Regions from separate parts of the Rhizobium sp. 1399 genome, predicted to be linked through region 4. Evidence: predicted binding sites of a transcription regulator. Region 4 holds the regulator's gene; each other region holds the start of a gene.
The links. The regulator LexA, encoded in region 4, represses DNA repair genes until DNA is damaged. The targets are predictions, from matches to a motif close to TGTTCNNNNTGTGTTCNG.

Region 1 (4,212 bases), on a different contig from region 4:
GGGCCTTCGCCGATGATGAGGTCAAGCTGGAAATCCTCCATGGCTGGATAGAGGATTTCCTCGACCGCCGGGTTGAGGCGATGGATTTCGTCGATGAAGAGAACGTCGCGCTCTTCGAGATTGGTCAGCAGAGCGGCCAGATCGCCGGCCTTTGCGATGACGGGGCCGGAGGTCGAGCGGAAATTGACGCCGAGCTCTTTTGCCATGATCTGCGCCAATGTCGTTTTGCCAAGGCCGGGCGGGCCGACGAAGAGAACGTGGTCCAGCGCCTCACCGCGGTTTTTGGCCGCTTCGATGAAGATCTTGAGATTGGCGCGCGCCTCCGCCTGGCCGGTGAACTCGTCCAGAGACTGCGGGCGCAGCGTGGTGTCGAAGTCTTCGCCACGCTTTTCCGGCGTTATCAGGCGGGCATCAGTCATTGGGTATTTCCGTTAGAAGCTTGCTCAAGTCCATACACCAAGCGGCCTGCATTGACACCCTGTGGGGCCATCAGCGTGAGAGTTCCCGCAGGCCGAGGCGGATCAGCTTGGCGCTATCCGCATCTTCGCCGGCCGTCTTCATGGCGGCGGCAACCGCATTGGCCGCCTGATCACGCGAATAGCCGAGATTGGTCAAGGCCGAAACGGCGTCGGCAACGGGGGCTGCGGCCACGCCTTCGCCGATCTCCTGCTTGAGGCCGATATTGATCGCCTCGCCGGCAAAGGCGGGCGCCTTGTTCTTCAGTTCGGTGACGATGCGGACAGCAACCTTGGGGCCGACGCCCTGAGCGCGCGAAACGGCGGTTTTGTCCTGCAAGGCGATCGCGTTGGCAAGTTCCGACGGCGTCAGCGTCGAGAGCACGGCAAGCGCCACTTTCGCGCCGACACCCTGCACGCTCTGCAGCAGGTTGAACCATTCGCGCTCGAGCTGCGTCTGAAAACCGAACAGCTTGAGCTGGTCCTCGCGCACATAGGTCTCGATAAAGAGGATGCAGGCTTCTCCGACAGAGCCGAGCTTCGAGAGCGTGCGCCCCGAGCAATAGGCGACGTAGCAGACGCCATGCACATCGACGAGCACATAGTCATCGCCGATCTCGTCTATGGTGCCTTTCAGCTTGCCGATCATGATCTTGTTCCGTCAGGGATGGGTTGCGGAAGCGCCGGCAATCGCCTGGCGCATGCGGTTTGCGCCGCGGTGATGGGCGTGACAGATGGCAATCGCCAGTGCGTCGGCGGCGTCGTTGCCCTTGAACTCGGCCTTCGGCATCAGGATCTTCAGCATCATGTGGATCTGCTGCTTTTCGCCGTGACCGACACCGATGACGGTCTTCTTCACGGCGTTCGGCGCATATTCCGATACGGGCAAACCGGCACGGGCCGGCACCAGCATGGCGATACCGCGCGCCTGGCCGAGCTTCAGGGTTGCGACGGCGTCCTTGTTGACGAAGGTCTGTTCGACGGCTGCCTCTTCCGGCTTGTAGGAATGGACCACATCGGCAAGCCCATCATGCAGCTGGCATAGGCGCGAGGCCAGGTCCATGTCCCCATCCGAAGTGACTGTCCCCGAGGCAACGAAGCGCAGCGAATTGCCGAGCGTATCGATGATACCCCATCCCGTGCGGCGAAGGCCGGGATCGATACCGATGATGCGAATCGTGTTTTGCATGGTTCACCCTATAGCGATGGTGAAATAAGTGCCATCGATATGTGAACAAAACAAAAACATGCCTTGTTTTTGCGGGACCGCATTTACCGCGAATTAAACCGAATGCCTGAATTCTAATCCATCAAATGTGAGAGGAGCCGGCTTTCGCAAAGCTTAAGGCTTCCGATGCTCTGTTTGCAGTTCAACCGGTGGGTGATGTCTCCAGGATGCCACTCGCCGGCGTCGCCGTTCCGGAAGGGTTCGTTTTCATGGCTCAGAGATTTCAGTCCCTGTCCTTCAAGGTGATAGCCACCTTCATCCTGCTGACCACGCTTTCGGTCGCGGTGATCAATATCCTCGCCTATTTCGCCAGCAGCCGCGTTTCCGACGAACAGGCGCTGAAGGCCAAGGAGAGCGTGCTGATCTTCCGCGGCGACATGCTGCAGGACCAACTCGAGCAGCTTGAGAACCAGGCAACCTCGATTGCGCGCATCGAAGCGCTGCAGATGTCGATCACCAACCTGAAGAGCGGTTGGAAGACGATGGAGAAGAGCTCCGGCGATGCTCGCGGTGAGCTGAAAAAGGTCTTCATCACGAACAATCCGAACACGGCCGACCAGCGCGAGAAGCTCGCAAAGCCGGAGGGTCCGAGCGGTTTCTATTATTCGAGCCATGAGAAGACGCAGAGCGAAGTGGCGCGTGACCTCGCCGATACCGCCTTCAACGACCTCTTGATCGTCGATCTCGACGGCACCGTGCTCTATTCCTACAAGAAGAATGACGACTTCGCCGAAAACCTGAAGTCGGACGCCTGGAAATCGACCGGCGCGGGCATCGCCTATGCCAAGGCAATCGAAAACACCACCAAGGCGACGGACGATTCCGCGCCGACGGCCTTCTCCGGCTTGCGTGTCGATGCCGGCAGCGGCAAGTCGGCGATCTTTTATGCCGTGCCGATCGTCAAGCTCGGCCAGGCGAAGGGGCTGATGCTGTTCAAGGTGCGCGACGATGTCGTCACCAGCATTCTGGCAAAGGGTATCGTATCCGGCAGCACGGCAAAGACGGCCATCATTTCGGCTGATGGTTCGGCCGTTGGTCTCAATGCATCCGGCCAGCTTGCGACGCTCGATGCTGCACCGTTCACCTTCATCAAGGACGCGCTTGCGAGTTCTGCGATGACGGTTTCAGATTTCGATCGCGCCGACGGTGCGGCACGCGCCTACGTCCGCGGTACCGATTATCGCGGTGACCGTTTCCTCGTCGTTGAAAGCGTGCTGCTCAGCGAATTGAATGCCGGCTCTATCGAGGTCGCCACATTGCTGACCTCGATCGGCATTGGCGTTCTCGTTGTCATGGCGATTGCCACAGGCCTTATCACCAACTTCCTGTTCTCGCCGCTTGCCCGTCTTGCCGGCGTGACCCGCGAAGTCGCAGACGGCAAGCTCGACGTTGAGATCGGCAGCCAGAACCGCAAGGATGAGATCGGCACGATGGCGAAAGCGCTTGCTCGCTTCAAGCAGTCGCTGATCGAAGGCCGCGAGCTCGAAGCTGCGAGCGAGCAAACGCGCATGCGGACTGAAAGCGAGCGCCAGCAGAATCTGGCTCAGCGCGAGGCGGAGGCCCGCAGCCTGCAGGATGTCGTCGCGGCACTCGATGAGGGGCTTCACTATCTGGCGAGTGGTGATCTGGCCTACCAGATCGAAACCCGCTTCCCGAGCGAGCTCGAAAGCCTGCGTGTGAACTTCAACGAGGCCCTGGCGACGCTCAACGAAACGATGACGGCGATCGGCGGCAACTCCATGGCCGTCCGGGCCGGTTCCGAGGAGATGCGGACGGGCGCCGATGAACTGGCCGGCCGCACCGAGCGCCAGGCAAGCTCGATCACGGAGACGGCCAACGCGATCAGCGCCATCACCCAGTCGGTGCGCGTACAGATCGAACGCGCCGAGCAGGCCGCGCGCATCGCCCGCGATGCCAAGAAGGAGACGATCGGTTCCAGCCAGATCATGCGCGAGACGATCGCGGCGATGGAAGCGATCCAGGCGTCTTCACGGCAGATCAACACCATCATTTCCGTCATCGACGATATCGCCTTCCAGACCAACCTGCTGGCGCTGAATGCTGGTGTCGAAGCGGCACGCGCCGGCGAAAGCGGCAAGGGCTTTGCGGTTGTCGCCATGGAAGTGCGCGAACTGGCGCAGCGGTCTTCGAGCGCTGCCAAGGAAATCTCCAGCCTGTTGCAGAAATCCACCCATGAGGTGGAAAGCGGCGTGGCGCTCGTTGAAAGGGCCGGCGTTGCGCTGACCGGCATCGGTGGTCATGTTGAATCCATCAACGGCCAGATCAACGAGATCATGGAATCCACCCGTGAAGAGGCCGACACCCTGCGGCAGATCAACAGCTCAGTCGCCGAGCTCGATTCCATGACGCAGCAGAATGCGGCGATGGTCGAGGAGACGACGGCTGCAATCCACCGTCTGGCAACCGAAGCTGTGGAGATGGACCGCCAGCTCGGCAATTTCACCCTTGCTGAAGGGTATCAGCAGCAGAGCGCCGACATGCATCTGCTGCGCAAACGGGCGTGATCGC
Region 2 (4,212 bases), on a different contig from region 4:
GCCGGCGGCGAGCACCGGAATGAGATCGCCGTAGCCCGGCTTGTCGAGACCGTCATTCTTCAGTGCCCAGAGGAGGGTGATGAGCTCCGCCGGCGCCGGCTTCAGAAGCGCAGGCACGAAGATATGATAAGCGCCGAAGCGAATGCCGTATCGGCGCATGGAAGCGCGCGCATCCTGATCCAGAGACTTCACTTCTTCCGTCACGTCGCGGCGGAAGAGCACGCCGAGATTCTCGACGAGCTGGAAGGCAAGCCCCTTGGCAAGGCCCTGCAGGTCTTCGGCGCGCGACAGGTCGTCGAGCGGCTTCAGCACCGTGCTGATATGATGATTGACGAAGCGCTCGATACGGGCGGCGACATGGTCACGCGCATTGCCCGTGAGCTGCTCGTCGGCAAGCAGGATGACACGCGGACGCATCACATGATCGCTGCCCGAAAGGCGGCCGACAGGATCGCCGAGCCACCGGACGAGTCCATCCGATCCGATCGCCAGATCGGCATTGCCTGCGGCATGCAAGCGTGCGGCACGAGCTTCGAATTCGAGAGCAAGCGCCTTCTGCGACGCAGCCTGAACCGCCTTGGCATCCGGCCCGTCCGTTCCCCCAACAGGCGTGAAACGGAACCCGGTCAACTGCCCCACATGATGTCCTTCAACAAAGACATCGCCATTCACACTGATTTCAGCTTCCAGCATCGCATTCTCTCTCAGGCGCTTCATGAGCACAGATGTCCTGCGATCAACAAAGCGTTTCGTCAACCTTTCATGTAACGCATCGGACAATCGATCTTCGATTTCCCGCGTCTTTTCCTGCCAGTGTGTCGGATCGGCAAGCCAGCCGGGCCGATTCGATACATAGGTCCAGGTTCTTATCTGCGCGATTCGCGCCGAAAGCGTGTCAATTTCTCCATCTGTCCGATCCGAACGGTGAACCTGTTCGGCTAGAAACTGCTCGTTCACCGTGCCATAGCGCACTAGATCGGAAAAGAGGGTAGAAATAAGATCGGCATGTTGCGCAGGCGTTATGCGCCGATAGTCCGGCAGAGCGCAAGCCTCCCAGAGCTTTTCGACCCGCGCCGGCGTGCTAGCGAGATCAATAATTTCCGGATAGCGCGACAAATGTTCGAGCGCTTGCTGGTCGACTGCCGGCAGCGCCCGGGTCAGACCCGGCACGCGGGGGCCGGTCTCAAGGCTTGCCCGCAGGGACTGTATCGAGGAAAAATCGAGATCCTTGGTACGCCACTGCAGAACCTTGATATTGTCGAACTCATGGCCCTCGATGCGTTGCACGAGTTCCTCGTCGAAGGGTGAAACCTGGCCGGTTACTCCAAAGGTTCCGTCACGCACATGACGGCCGGCGCGGCCAGCGATCTGGCCGAGTTCGCCGGGGTTGAGGTTGCGGAATTGATACCCGTCGAACTTCCGGTCCTGCGCGAAGGCCACATGGTCGACATCGAGATTGAGACCCATGCCGATCGCATCGGTCGCGACGAGATATTCGACGTCGCCCTCCTGATAGAGCGCTACCTGCGCATTGCGGGTGCGGGGGCTGAGCGCTCCGAGCACGACAGCCGCACCGCCGCGCTGGCGCCGGATCAGTTCCGCGATCGCATAAACTTCGTCCGCCGAGAAGGCGACGATTGCCGAACGCTGCGGCAGCCGGGTGATCTTCTTCTGCCCGGCATAGAGAAGGTGGGAAAGCCGCGGCCGCTCCGTGACCGTAATCCCCGGCAGAAGCTGCTGCAGGATCGGCCGCATGGTGGCAGCACCCAGCAGAAGCGTCTCCTCGCGCCCGCGCAGATGCAGGATGCGGTCTGTAAAAATATGGCCGCGCTCGAGATCTCCCGCGAGCTGCACTTCATCGATGGCGACGAAGGCTGCCTTGGTTTCCCGTGGCATCGCTTCGACCGTACAGACCGAGAAACGCGCATTCGGCGGCGAGATCTTTTCTTCGCCGGTCACCAGCGCCACGTTGTGGGCGCCGACCTTTTCGACCACGCGCGTATAGACTTCGCGCGCCAGCAGGCGGAGCGGCAGGCCGATGACACCCGTCCCATGCGCCACCATGCGTTCGATCGCATAATGGGTCTTGCCGGTATTGGTCGGCCCGAGCACCGCGGTCACGCCGCGCCCGCTCAGTATCATCGGCTGCGAAGTCAGGGTCATATTCCATGCAAGTGAGGCGGTGACGCCCCAGGGTCAAGTCGGAGCTGCGAATGAGGCACAGAACACATGGACAGCCGAAGCTTCAAACGCAAGGGCAGATTTGAAATAGACTTGGGATTGAGCACGGAAGTCACAGCCCGCTAAGTCCTTGATTTAAGATTCGGAACAGCTTGAGAACGAATCGGAGACGAATCGCTGACTCCGGCGGATTCAGCTTTTGTTCACGGCTAAGTATTGATTTTGAATCGCTTTTTTACACTAGATGCTGAATCTGCAGACTCGCCTGAGAACAAATGCTGGCAACCGCGATTAACGCTTCTTGCCGCATCGTAAAGGCGCAAAGGTCAAGCCCGAAATTAACGCTTCGACCAAAGCCGGAACGAATCGGAGACGAATCGCCGATCTCGAGGTTTTCCCCTTTCGTTCACGGCGAGATCTTGTGGCGTTTTCGCCACCGATCCCAAGATACGGGTTCTGGGTTTGCCGCAGCCATTCCGAGCTGTCGGATCGCATTAATCTTTTGCATGCCGAATTTACGGAGCCTTAAGCAGGCCGGTGCCGGTAGGCCGATGAAAGTCATGGCTGATCAAAGCCGGAACGAATCGCCGACGAATCGGAGACATGTTCATTTTCCTGTTTTGTTCACCGCAACATATTGTATTCAAAGAGAATTTTAACCATACCCGGAAAATACTAGATAGCACTTCGCCGACTTGCTTTCGAAGGAACCGGCTAAATTCGGCTTCTGTCGCAATGGGTGATAACGCCGCCGTGATATTCTGAGAGTTTTAGCCGGGAACAAAAATCGCGGATGCGGGTTTCTAGTCCAGTCGAAATGAGAATGAGGCAGGACAAACACCATGCTTGGCACGATACTTCTTATTATCCTTATTCTGTTATTGGTCGGCGCCTTGCCGAATTGGGGTTATAGCCGCGGCTGGGGCTATGGACCTTCCGGTGGTTTGGGGTTAGTTCTCGTCATCATTATCATTCTTGTACTGATGGGCCGAATTTAAAGGCCGGTAACCTGGGGAGTTAGACATGAAAAGGATTGTTCTTAGCTGCGCTCTCATTGGCGCTCTCGCCTCCTGCACCCCGACGGAGCAGGGCACGGCGATTGGTGCGGGCACGGGCGCCATCATCGGCGGCGCCGTCAGCAACAGCTGGGGTGGCGCGGCAGTCGGCGCAGTCGCCGGCGGTCTGACAGGCGCACTGATCGGCCAGTCGGTTGAACGCCGCGGCTACTGCATCTATCGCGACCGCTACGGTCGCCGCTACGAAGCGCGTTGCCGCTAATCAGCATCGGCCCATCGGAAATTTTGAACGGGCGCTTCAGCGCCCGTTTTTCTTGCCCGCTTTTGTCGTCAACGCCGCGTTGACGATCGGTCGCTGAAGGCAAATCTACCGCGCCAACAGGACCAAGCGCATATTCCTTTTCAACATCACAAGGGCAGAGCATGTGCCGCCCCTGAATGAAAAGGAACGCTACCATGGCCCAGATTTTCCTGAATTCCGCCGTCGCCGTCCTGATCGCCTCGGCTTTCCTCACGACGGCAGTCGCTGCCCTCCGCAAGCAGGACCGCGCCTTCCAGAAAGTGCCCGTCAAAGCCAATAGACGGCGTCATCCGAACGCCTGACTCCATCAATGAACCGAACCGCGTGTCGTCAACTATACGCGCGCCCGTCCGCAGGGAGACACGACCATGAACAAGATCATCGCGATCGCAGCCCTCATCACCATTGCCCTCGCGGCTTATGGAGCGTCTGCCGGCCCCTATGACAGTGCCGGCAGCTTCCCGAGCAACTACGTCCACAGCCAGAAGAAATAGGTTCAGACGAAGAACTGACCGCCATTGGCCGTCAACGTCGAACCGGTAATGAAACCGGCATCGTCGGAAACGAGGAAGGTCACGCAGCGCGCGATCTCCTCGGGTTCGCCGAGGCGCCCGACCGGGATTTGCGGAATGATCTTCTCATTCATCACCTTTTCCGGCACGGCAAGCACCATCTCCGTCCCGATATAACCGGGGCAGATGGCGTTGACGGTGA
Region 3 (4,212 bases), on a different contig from region 4:
GGCCCGCACCATATGGTCGGTCTCGGCATGGTCAATGCGCCGTTCCGAATGGCCGACAATCACATAGGTGCCGTAGCAATCGGCAATCATTTCGGCCGAAATGTCGCCGGTATGCGCCCCGGATTGCGCCTGATGGCAGTCCTGGCCGCCGATCGCGAGCGGGCTGTCGGTGGCGAGCGCGGTCGCCACATAAAGCAGCGTGGCCGGCGGGCAGATCAGGGCTTCGACTTTTTCCGACAAGGGGGAGCTGACGCCTTGGGCAATCGCCTTGATCTGGTCCAATGAGGCACGTGTGCCGTTCATCTTCCAGTTCCCCGCCACGAGCGGGCGTACGTCAGGTGTCATGCTGCTCCTCCCAAAATCCGCATATCGGGCGGCCTTAGCAAAAGCTTGCGGTAAAGGAAAGCGCCCCGCGTAACGTTGGGGGAATATGATCGTTTAAAAGCTCTGCGCGGTGTGAAATCCGTCCGTTCAGGACGCCAGAATCCAGTTCAGCACTTTCCGCCAGTCGATCATGCGGATCGGCGTCCCGTGGTTGCCATTCTGGAAGAGCGTGAAATGCGTCGGGTACTTCGCCTTGTCGAGCTTTTCGAACAGCGCCTGCTGGTCGGTTGCCGCATAAACAGGATCGCGGCTGCCATGGGCAAACCACAGCGGCAGCTTTGCCTTGTAGAACGGGCTCTTCGCAAAATCCGGATCAGAGACTCCGCTCATGATCAGCATGCCCTTCAACCGCTTGACGCTTTCGGCATCGCGCGTGATGCCCCAGCAGATCTGGCTGCCCATGGAGGCGCAGCTCAGAATGACCGGCCGGCCGGGCGATTGCACGCTCGCGTAGCGGATCAGCCCGGCAATGGCTGTAACGCCATTGGCGTCGAAGGTCCTGACGGTCGGCGAATAATAGACGCCGCCATTGCCGGCCGTAAGGTTCTTCAGCCGGTTGAAATTGCCGCCGAAGGAATAGTCGTTGGCGCCGAGCCGCCGGTCGCCGTCGCGACCGTGGATGAAAATGACCGTGAAGGCGGCATTCTGAGTCGGTCCCACCCTGGTGACATCGAGCCTGATGCCGTCGAGCGACAGCGTTTCATCTGCCTGCAGCTTCTTCACGCCAAGCGAGACATATTTCTGCTGCACCCGCTTTTGCGGGATCTGGTCGCGCCCGTTGATGTCGCGCATCTCATCGTAATCGATCACATCGAAGGCGCCGTCATCGCCCGTCTGCAGCACTTTCTGCGTTGAAAACAGATCGTCCTTGTAGGGCGGCAGGGCATCGGCTGTGGCGGTCGTGATGGCCGCGGACAGGAAAAAGGCCGCAATTGCGGTAATTATGGTGCAATGACTTGTGGACATCGGCATGCGGATGGTTCCCAGAGAGCTGCCGCGACTTGCCATTCGGCGTCCAGCAACGCAAATCACATCTTGAAAAGCTCCGCAAATCCGGGGCGCGTCGCGTATCGGGGCGCTTTCTGTCAGAATCCCCCTGATTCGCAAACGCGATGCGGACTGTGACTATTGTGGGCCAGCGGCGGCCCTTCACGAGAATAAGATCTGAACGGTTCCATGGAAGACAGCAACGACCTCTTTTCCGGAATGCCCCTGTCACAGAAGCAGGAGGAGGCTGCAAAGCCTGCCGCGCCAGCCGAACGGCCCGCTGCAGCGGCACCGGCAGCCCCTCGCCCCGCTCCGGCGACGTCGAACGGCGATGATTACGGTGCATCCTCGATCCGCGTTCTGGAAGGCCTGGAACCGGTTCGCATGCGCCCCGGCATGTATATCGGCGGCACCGACGAAAAGGCGCTGCACCACCTCTTCGCCGAAGTCATCGACAACTCGATGGACGAAGCGGTGGCCGGCCATGCCGATTTCATCGATGTCCATCTGGATACCCAGGGCTATCTGACGGTCACCGACAACGGCCGCGGCATTCCAGTAGAGAACCATCCGCAGGTTCCCGGCAAATCGACGCTCGAAGTCATCATGACCAAGCTGCATGCCGGCGGCAAATTCGACGGCAAGGCCTATGAGACCTCGGGCGGTCTGCACGGCGTCGGCGTCTCTGTCGTCAACGCTCTGTCGGATCATCTCGAAGTCGAGGTCGCCCGTAACCGCAAGCTCTATCGCCAGCGCTTCTCGCGCGGGGTGCCGCAGGGCGGGCTCGAAGAGCTGGGCGATGTGCACAACCGTCGCGGCACCAAGGTTCGCTTTCATCCCGACCCGCAGATTTTCGGTGATCATGCGAAGTTCGATGCGGCGCGTGTGTTCCGCATGGCCCGCTCCAAGGCCTATCTCTTCGGCGGCGTCGAGATCCGCTGGAGCTGCGAGCCGGGAGTGCTGCCTGAGGGATCGGATCTGCCCGACAAGGCCGTCTTCCACTTCCCCGGCGGCCTCAAGGATTACCTGCAGGCAACGATGGGCAAGGAATTCACGGTCACCCGCGAGATCTTCGCCGGCAAGACCGAGAAGGTAGCCGGCCACGGTGCACTGGAATGGGCGATCACCTGGTATGGCGGCGATCCGCAAGTCCATTCCTACTGCAACACCATCCCGACGCCCGAAGGCGGCACGCATGAGGCCGGTCTTCGCATTGCGATGACCAAGGGCCTGAAGAGCTATGCCGAGCTGACGCAGAACAAGCGTGCCGCACAGATCACCACCGATGACGTGATGATCTCGGCAGTCGGCATGCTCTCGGTCTTCATCCGCGAGCCGGAATTCGTCGGCCAGACCAAGGATCGTCTCGCGAGCGTCGAAGCCCAGCGCCTTGTCGAAAATGCGCTGCGCGACCCCTTCGACCATTATCTCGCCGACAATCCGAACGAGGCCGAGAAGCTTCTCGACTGGGTGATCGAGCGCGCCGAAGAGCGCCTGCGCCGCCGCAAGGAGAAGGAAGTCAACCGCAAGACAGCAGTGCGCAAGCTGCGCCTGCCCGGCAAACTCGCCGACTGCTCGCAGAACACCGCCGAAGGCGCCGAACTCTTCCTGGTCGAGGGTGACTCGGCAGGTGGTTCCGCCAAGCAGGCGCGCAACCGCGCCAACCAGGCGATCCTGCCGCTGCGCGGCAAGATCCTCAACGTCGCCAGCGCCGGCCGCGAGAAGCTCTCGGCCAACCAGCAGATCTCCGATCTCGTCCAGGCGCTCGGCTGTGGCACGCGCTCGAAATACCGCGAAGAGGACCTTCGCTACGAACGCGTCATCGTCATGACCGATGCCGACGTCGACGGCGCGCATATCGCCTCGCTGCTGATTACCTTCTTCTATCAGGAGATGCCGGAGCTCGTTCGCGGCGGGCACCTCTTCCTCGCCGTGCCGCCGCTCTACAAGATCACGCAAGGGGCAAAATCCGCCTATGCCCGCGACGACGAGCATCGTGCCGAGCTGATGGAGACGGAATTCAAGGGCAAGGCCAAGATCGAGATCAGCCGCTTCAAAGGTCTCGGCGAAATGCTGCCCGCCCAGCTCAAGGAAACCACGATGGATCCGTCCAAGCGCACGCTTCTGCGGGTGCTGATCGACGAGGTGGATTTCGAGGGCACGCGTAACGCTGTCGACGACCTGATGGGAACCAAGGCCGAAGCCCGTTTCCGCTTCATCCAGGAGCGTGCGGCCTTCGCAGAGGATCTGGATATTTAAGTTGTAGCGAATTCATCGAACTGACGAAGAACCGTTACGAGTCCGTCAAATTACCGGCGCAATAGAACGGCCGGCGCTCTGTCCTCCAGCGAGGTCCACGCAGCGCCGGCTGTTCTGTTTCAACCCTTTGCCGGATATTTGCCATGACCAAGCGTTTTCTTGCGACTGCCGCTTTCGTTCTCCTGTCCAGCACCGCCTCCGTTTACGCCACCGATATAGGCGCGACTGTCGAGACCGCCTGCCCCTTCGGCGATTGCGCGGCAGCTATCTCGCTGTCCTATCTCGGTGAATTCGTCATTCCGACCGGCCAGATGGAAAATGGCGTCGAATTCGGTGGAATCTCCGGCCTCGATTTCGACGCCGCCACCGGCCACTACATCGCTATCAGCGACGACCGCTCCGAAAAGGCCCCGGCCCGCTTCTACGATCTTGATATCGATGTCAGCGCTGCCGGCCTGAAGGGCGTGACCGTTGCCAAGCACGTCACCCTGCAGGACAAGAACGGCCAGCCCTTCGCCATCCGCACCGTCGATCCGGAATCCATCCGTTTCGGCAAGGACGGCATCTATTGGGGCAGCGAAG
Region 4 (4,212 bases):
ACCCCGGCGACGCCGACGGCCACGGCTGCACGGGCCAGCGTCTCCACGAACTGCCGCTCTCCGCCGGAGGTTCCCCCCTGCCCGCCGGGCTGCTGGACTGAATGCGTGGCGTCGAAAATAACGGGGGCGCCGGTTGCTGCCATGATCGGCAGGGAACGCATGTCGGAGACCAGCGTATTATAACCGAAGGAAGCGCCGCGCTCGCACAGCAAGATGTTCGGATTGCCGCTCTGATTGAGCTTGCCGAGCACGTTCTTCATGTCCCAGGGCGCCAGGAACTGGCCCTTCTTGACGTTGATAACGCGGCCGGTCTTTGCCGCAGCCACCAGGAGATCCGTCTGACGAGACAGGAAGGCCGGTATCTGCAGGATGTCGACAACCTTGCCCACTTCAGCGCACTGTTCTTCAGTGTGGATGTCGGTCAGAACCGGAATGCCGAGTTCCTTCTTTAGATCGGCAAAAACCTCCAGCCCCTTCTCAAGGCCGACACCGCGTTTGCTCGACAGGGAAGAGCGGTTCGCCTTGTCGAACGAGGTCTTATAGACGAGCCCGATGCCGAGCTTGGTGCACAGTTCCTTCAACGTGCCGGCAACCATGAACGCATGGTCGCGACTTTCCATTTCGCAAGCGCCGGCAATCAGCGACAGACGTGCAGCATTGGAGAAGGTGACCTTGCCGGCGCCTTCGCCGACCGTCACAACGGAGTTCGTAGTAGAGCTCATGATGTTTCCTCGAAAGCGAAGAGCACGCCCTGACCGGGCGCGGGCTTCACCAGAATACGGTTGCCCTTGCGTGTATAGGTCACCCCGTTAGCAGCCAAATGCGCTTCTGTCACGGCCAGATCGCCAACCGCAAAGAGGATTGCCCGGCCGCGCAGGCCGCGATCGATATCCGGCGTCGCCAGATCGAAATAGGCCTCCAGCCCCTGCGGGGTCATCAGGCTGATCTTTGCGTTTCCGGTAAGCACCTCCAGCCCGAAACTCGTATCGCCAGCAGAAGCGGCTTTTGCCGCCGAGCGAACGAAGTCGCCGAAGGCTGTCGGCTCGGGGGCTGCGAGCGCGATCTCGGCAATGCCTGTCACGCCATTGGCGTGGGTCTCCAGCACGTTGCGGTCGGCAGGAAGCGGGTTGATGCGCTCGACAGCGAAGAGAAAGAAATCCGGTGCCCGGAGGTCGGCAGCGAAGGCGAGCCGGAAGCCGGCAATGCTCTCCGTGCCATCCGGCATTTTCACAGGGCGTTCGAACTGCAGCACAGAACCGGCACTGATGCTGCCCTTCACGAATCGAGCATGTTCGTGCTTTGCATCCGCGGTGGCGAAGGCGATGGCGGACAGTCCCTCGCTGCCGCAGCGGAAGCGGAAAGCCTGATCGCGAGCCGTGAAGACATTGCCCTCACGTGCCGTCACCTCGCTCTCCTCGACGCTCGCGACACCGAGCGGCTCGATATAGGTTTTGTCGGCAAAGAAAACACAGGCATTCTCCGTGCCGAAGGGATGGCGGGCATCAGGCGCGACGGTAAAGCCCAGCTTGCCCAGCCTTTCGCGGGCTAGGTCGATATCGGTAACCGGCAAAACGAGATGATCGATCGGAAGCGTGTCTTGGCTCATCGGTTCTTCTCCCAGCAGTGACAAGGAGATGTGCTTCAGCAGGTCTCGTGAAACAAGGCCAGACAGGCCTAAGGGCGATAAAAATCAAATTCTCGACAGATTGAACAGAAGTTTTACGAAAATTTAGCTACTTGCGGAACACATATGGAACATATAGTGTCCGTTCTGGATTTGTTTCAAGACTGGGGAGACGCCATGCTCACGCGCAAACAACAGGAACTCCTTCTTTTCATTCATGAAAGGATGAAGGAGTCAGGCGTTCCACCGTCTTTCGACGAGATGAAGGACGCACTGGATCTGGCCTCGAAATCCGGTATTCACCGGCTGATCACGGCGCTCGAAGAACGCGGCTTCATTCGCCGGCTTCCGAACCGGGCGCGCGCGCTCGAAGTCATCAAACTGCCGGAAGCCTACAGCCCAAGCCTGCAGCCTCGGCGCGGCTTTTCACCGAGCGTCATCGAGGGCAGCCTCGGCAAGCCCCAGCCCGTGGCGCCTCCTGCCTCGGCGAAGCCAGCACCCGCTGCCGATAACGGCAATGCGGTCTCCGTTCCTGTCATGGGCCGCATCGCCGCCGGTGTTCCGATCTCGGCAATCCAGAACAATACGCATGACATCACCGTTCCCGCCGATATGCTTGGCTCCGGTGAACATTATGCGCTGGAAGTTCGCGGCGACTCGATGATCGAAGCCGGCATCTTCGATGGCGACACGGTCATCATCCGCAATGGCAGCACAGCCAATCCGGGTGATATCGTCGTCGCGCTCGTCGATGACGAGGAAGCAACGCTCAAGCGTTTCCGCCGCAAGGGCGCATCGATTGCGCTCGAGGCAGCAAACCCTGCTTACGAGACCCGCATCTTTCCGCCGGATCGCGTCAAGGTCCAGGGCAAGCTCGTCGGCCTCATTCGCCGCTATCACTGACCGGTGACAGATTGGCGTCTGCGAATGTGTTACTGCGCCAATCATAGGCGCGGTGGCGCATCCAGGGTCGCCCCAATGTGTCGAATGCGGTTGCGACCTCAACTCCCTTATCGGTGAATCGAAGTTCGACAGAACCTGTCTTGCGCAGCGTCTCGCCGGTAAAGAGCAGCGCGCCGGAACGACAGCGGTCGAAGCGCAATCGGACGGGGGTCACGACAATGTCGGCCGTATCGCAGGCTGGTCCGAGATAGGCAGCATTTTCGATGACGGTCAGTTTCTTCCCATTGACGAGCAAAGTGGTGCACCAGGCGCCCTTCAGGCAGGAGAAGCGTGACGGCGGGCTAATGGCGACTGCCTGTCTCATTGCCTCTCTGGCTTCATTCTGTTGGTCGGGTGACAGTTGCAGTCTTTGACCATCAGGCGCAGTGGGCGCCTTGGCAGCTTGAAGCATAACCGGCTTCTGATGCTCTTCGACGGCAAGGGCCCTCTGCCATTGTTCGAAGATGAAGGCGGGCGGCTTTTCACGGTTCGAAGCCATCGCCTCTCCATCGACTATAGCGACCAGGCCGCCATCTTCGGAGATAGCGATATCGGGCATCGCCTCCGATGGAAGAAGAACAACAGCGAGCGTCGAGACCGCGACAATTGCCGTTCCCATGTGCCGCAGCCGGGTTCTGAGCAGGGTCAGCAGCAGAAATCCGAAAACGGCGGTCGGGAAATACCAGCCGGGCAAGCGGCCTACATCTATGTTGCCGCCCCACCCCGCTACTGCCTTTGCGATGGTGATCACCAGATCAAGCCCGAAGCCTGCCACCGGCCATAGCCAGCCGTCCAGACCAAACGGCATCAGCAGCATTGCCAGCATCCCGGCCGGCATGACGATGAAGGTGATGACCGGCATGGCCGCGAGATTTGCCGGCAGGCCATAGGCAGTCAGCCGGTGGAAATGCTCGATCGAAAACAGCGCCGTCGAGAAACCACCGATCAGCGACGTCAGGAAAACGCCACCGAAGAAGCCACCAACCATGAAGAAGGGCTTCATGATCGGCAGCTTGGCAAAGGCATTCTCCCGCATCGGCCGCCCCTTCCAGAGGTCGTAGCCGGCGACCAGTGCAAGTGTTGCGGCAAAGGACATCTGGAAACTCGGCCCCAGCACCTCCGATGGCGAGACCGCGAGGATCACGAGAGCGGATAGCGCCACGTTTCTGAGACTGATCGACGGCCGGTCGAAGAAGACCGCAACCAGCATAATCGCCATCATGATGAAGGCACGTTCGGCGGAAACGGCAAAACCCGAGATCAAATAGTAGGCCGTCACCGCAGCAAGCGCACCGGCCGCCGCGATCTTCTTGGTTGGCCACGCCTGGGCAATGCCGGGAAAAAGGCTGAGAATGACGCGCAGCCCGACAAAGAAGATGCCAGCGGAAAGCGCCATGTTGAGGCCGGAGATCGCGATGATATGCGCAAGGCCGGACTGCCGCAGCGCCTCCGTCGTTTCATCCGAGATCGCCCGTCTCTCGTCCGTGACAAGGGAGGCGGCAAAGGCGCCGGTGTCGCCTGGTAGTGTGGAGCGGATCCGATCGCCGATGCCGCTTCTCAGGCGGTAGAGCGACTCCAGAATGGCCTCACCGACCAAACTCGCTCGCTCCGGCTGTTCCGCAACCCTCTTCGGTGCTCCGTAGAAG

Region 1: a site for LexA is predicted at 1,686-1,703, ahead of ruvC (crossover junction endodeoxyribonuclease RuvC). Genes of this name have one in related genera too.
Region 2: a site for LexA is predicted at 2,325-2,342, ahead of J2X71_RS22940 (helicase-related protein). Genes of this name have one in related genera too.
Region 3: a site for LexA is predicted at 1,538-1,555, ahead of parE (DNA topoisomerase IV subunit B). Genes of this name have one in related genera too.

What each region holds. Positions count from the first base shown of each region.
Region 1 covers NZ_JAVDSU010000005.1:81,242-85,453, reverse strand. The annotation lists gene ruvB (Holliday junction branch migration DNA helicase RuvB) at 1-419, opposite strand, end outside; gene ruvA (Holliday junction branch migration protein RuvA) at 490-1,104, opposite strand; gene ruvC (crossover junction endodeoxyribonuclease RuvC) at 1,117-1,644, opposite strand; gene J2X71_RS17820 (methyl-accepting chemotaxis protein) at 1,893-4,208, shown strand.
Region 2 covers NZ_JAVDSU010000007.1:295,010-299,221, forward strand. The annotation lists gene J2X71_RS22940 (helicase-related protein) at 1-2,163, opposite strand, end outside; gene J2X71_RS22945 (DUF3309 family protein) at 3,024-3,179, shown strand; gene J2X71_RS22950 (YMGG-like glycine zipper-containing protein) at 3,205-3,459, shown strand; gene J2X71_RS22955 (hypothetical protein) at 3,654-3,800, shown strand; gene J2X71_RS22960 (hypothetical protein) at 3,867-3,992, shown strand; gene J2X71_RS22965 (beta-ketoacyl-ACP reductase) at 3,995-4,212, opposite strand, start outside.
Region 3 covers NZ_JAVDSU010000013.1:38,099-42,310, forward strand. The annotation lists gene tpiA (triose-phosphate isomerase) at 1-345, opposite strand, end outside; gene J2X71_RS30170 (alpha/beta hydrolase) at 472-1,356, opposite strand; gene parE (DNA topoisomerase IV subunit B) at 1,561-3,630, shown strand; gene J2X71_RS30180 (esterase-like activity of phytase family protein) at 3,774-4,212, shown strand, end outside.
Region 4 covers NZ_JAVDSU010000018.1:39,673-43,884, reverse strand. The annotation lists gene kdsA (3-deoxy-8-phosphooctulonate synthase) at 1-722, opposite strand, end outside; gene J2X71_RS34280 (VOC family protein) at 719-1,606, opposite strand; gene lexA (transcriptional repressor LexA) at 1,802-2,527, shown strand; gene J2X71_RS34270 (ComEC/Rec2 family competence protein) at 2,508-4,212, opposite strand, start outside.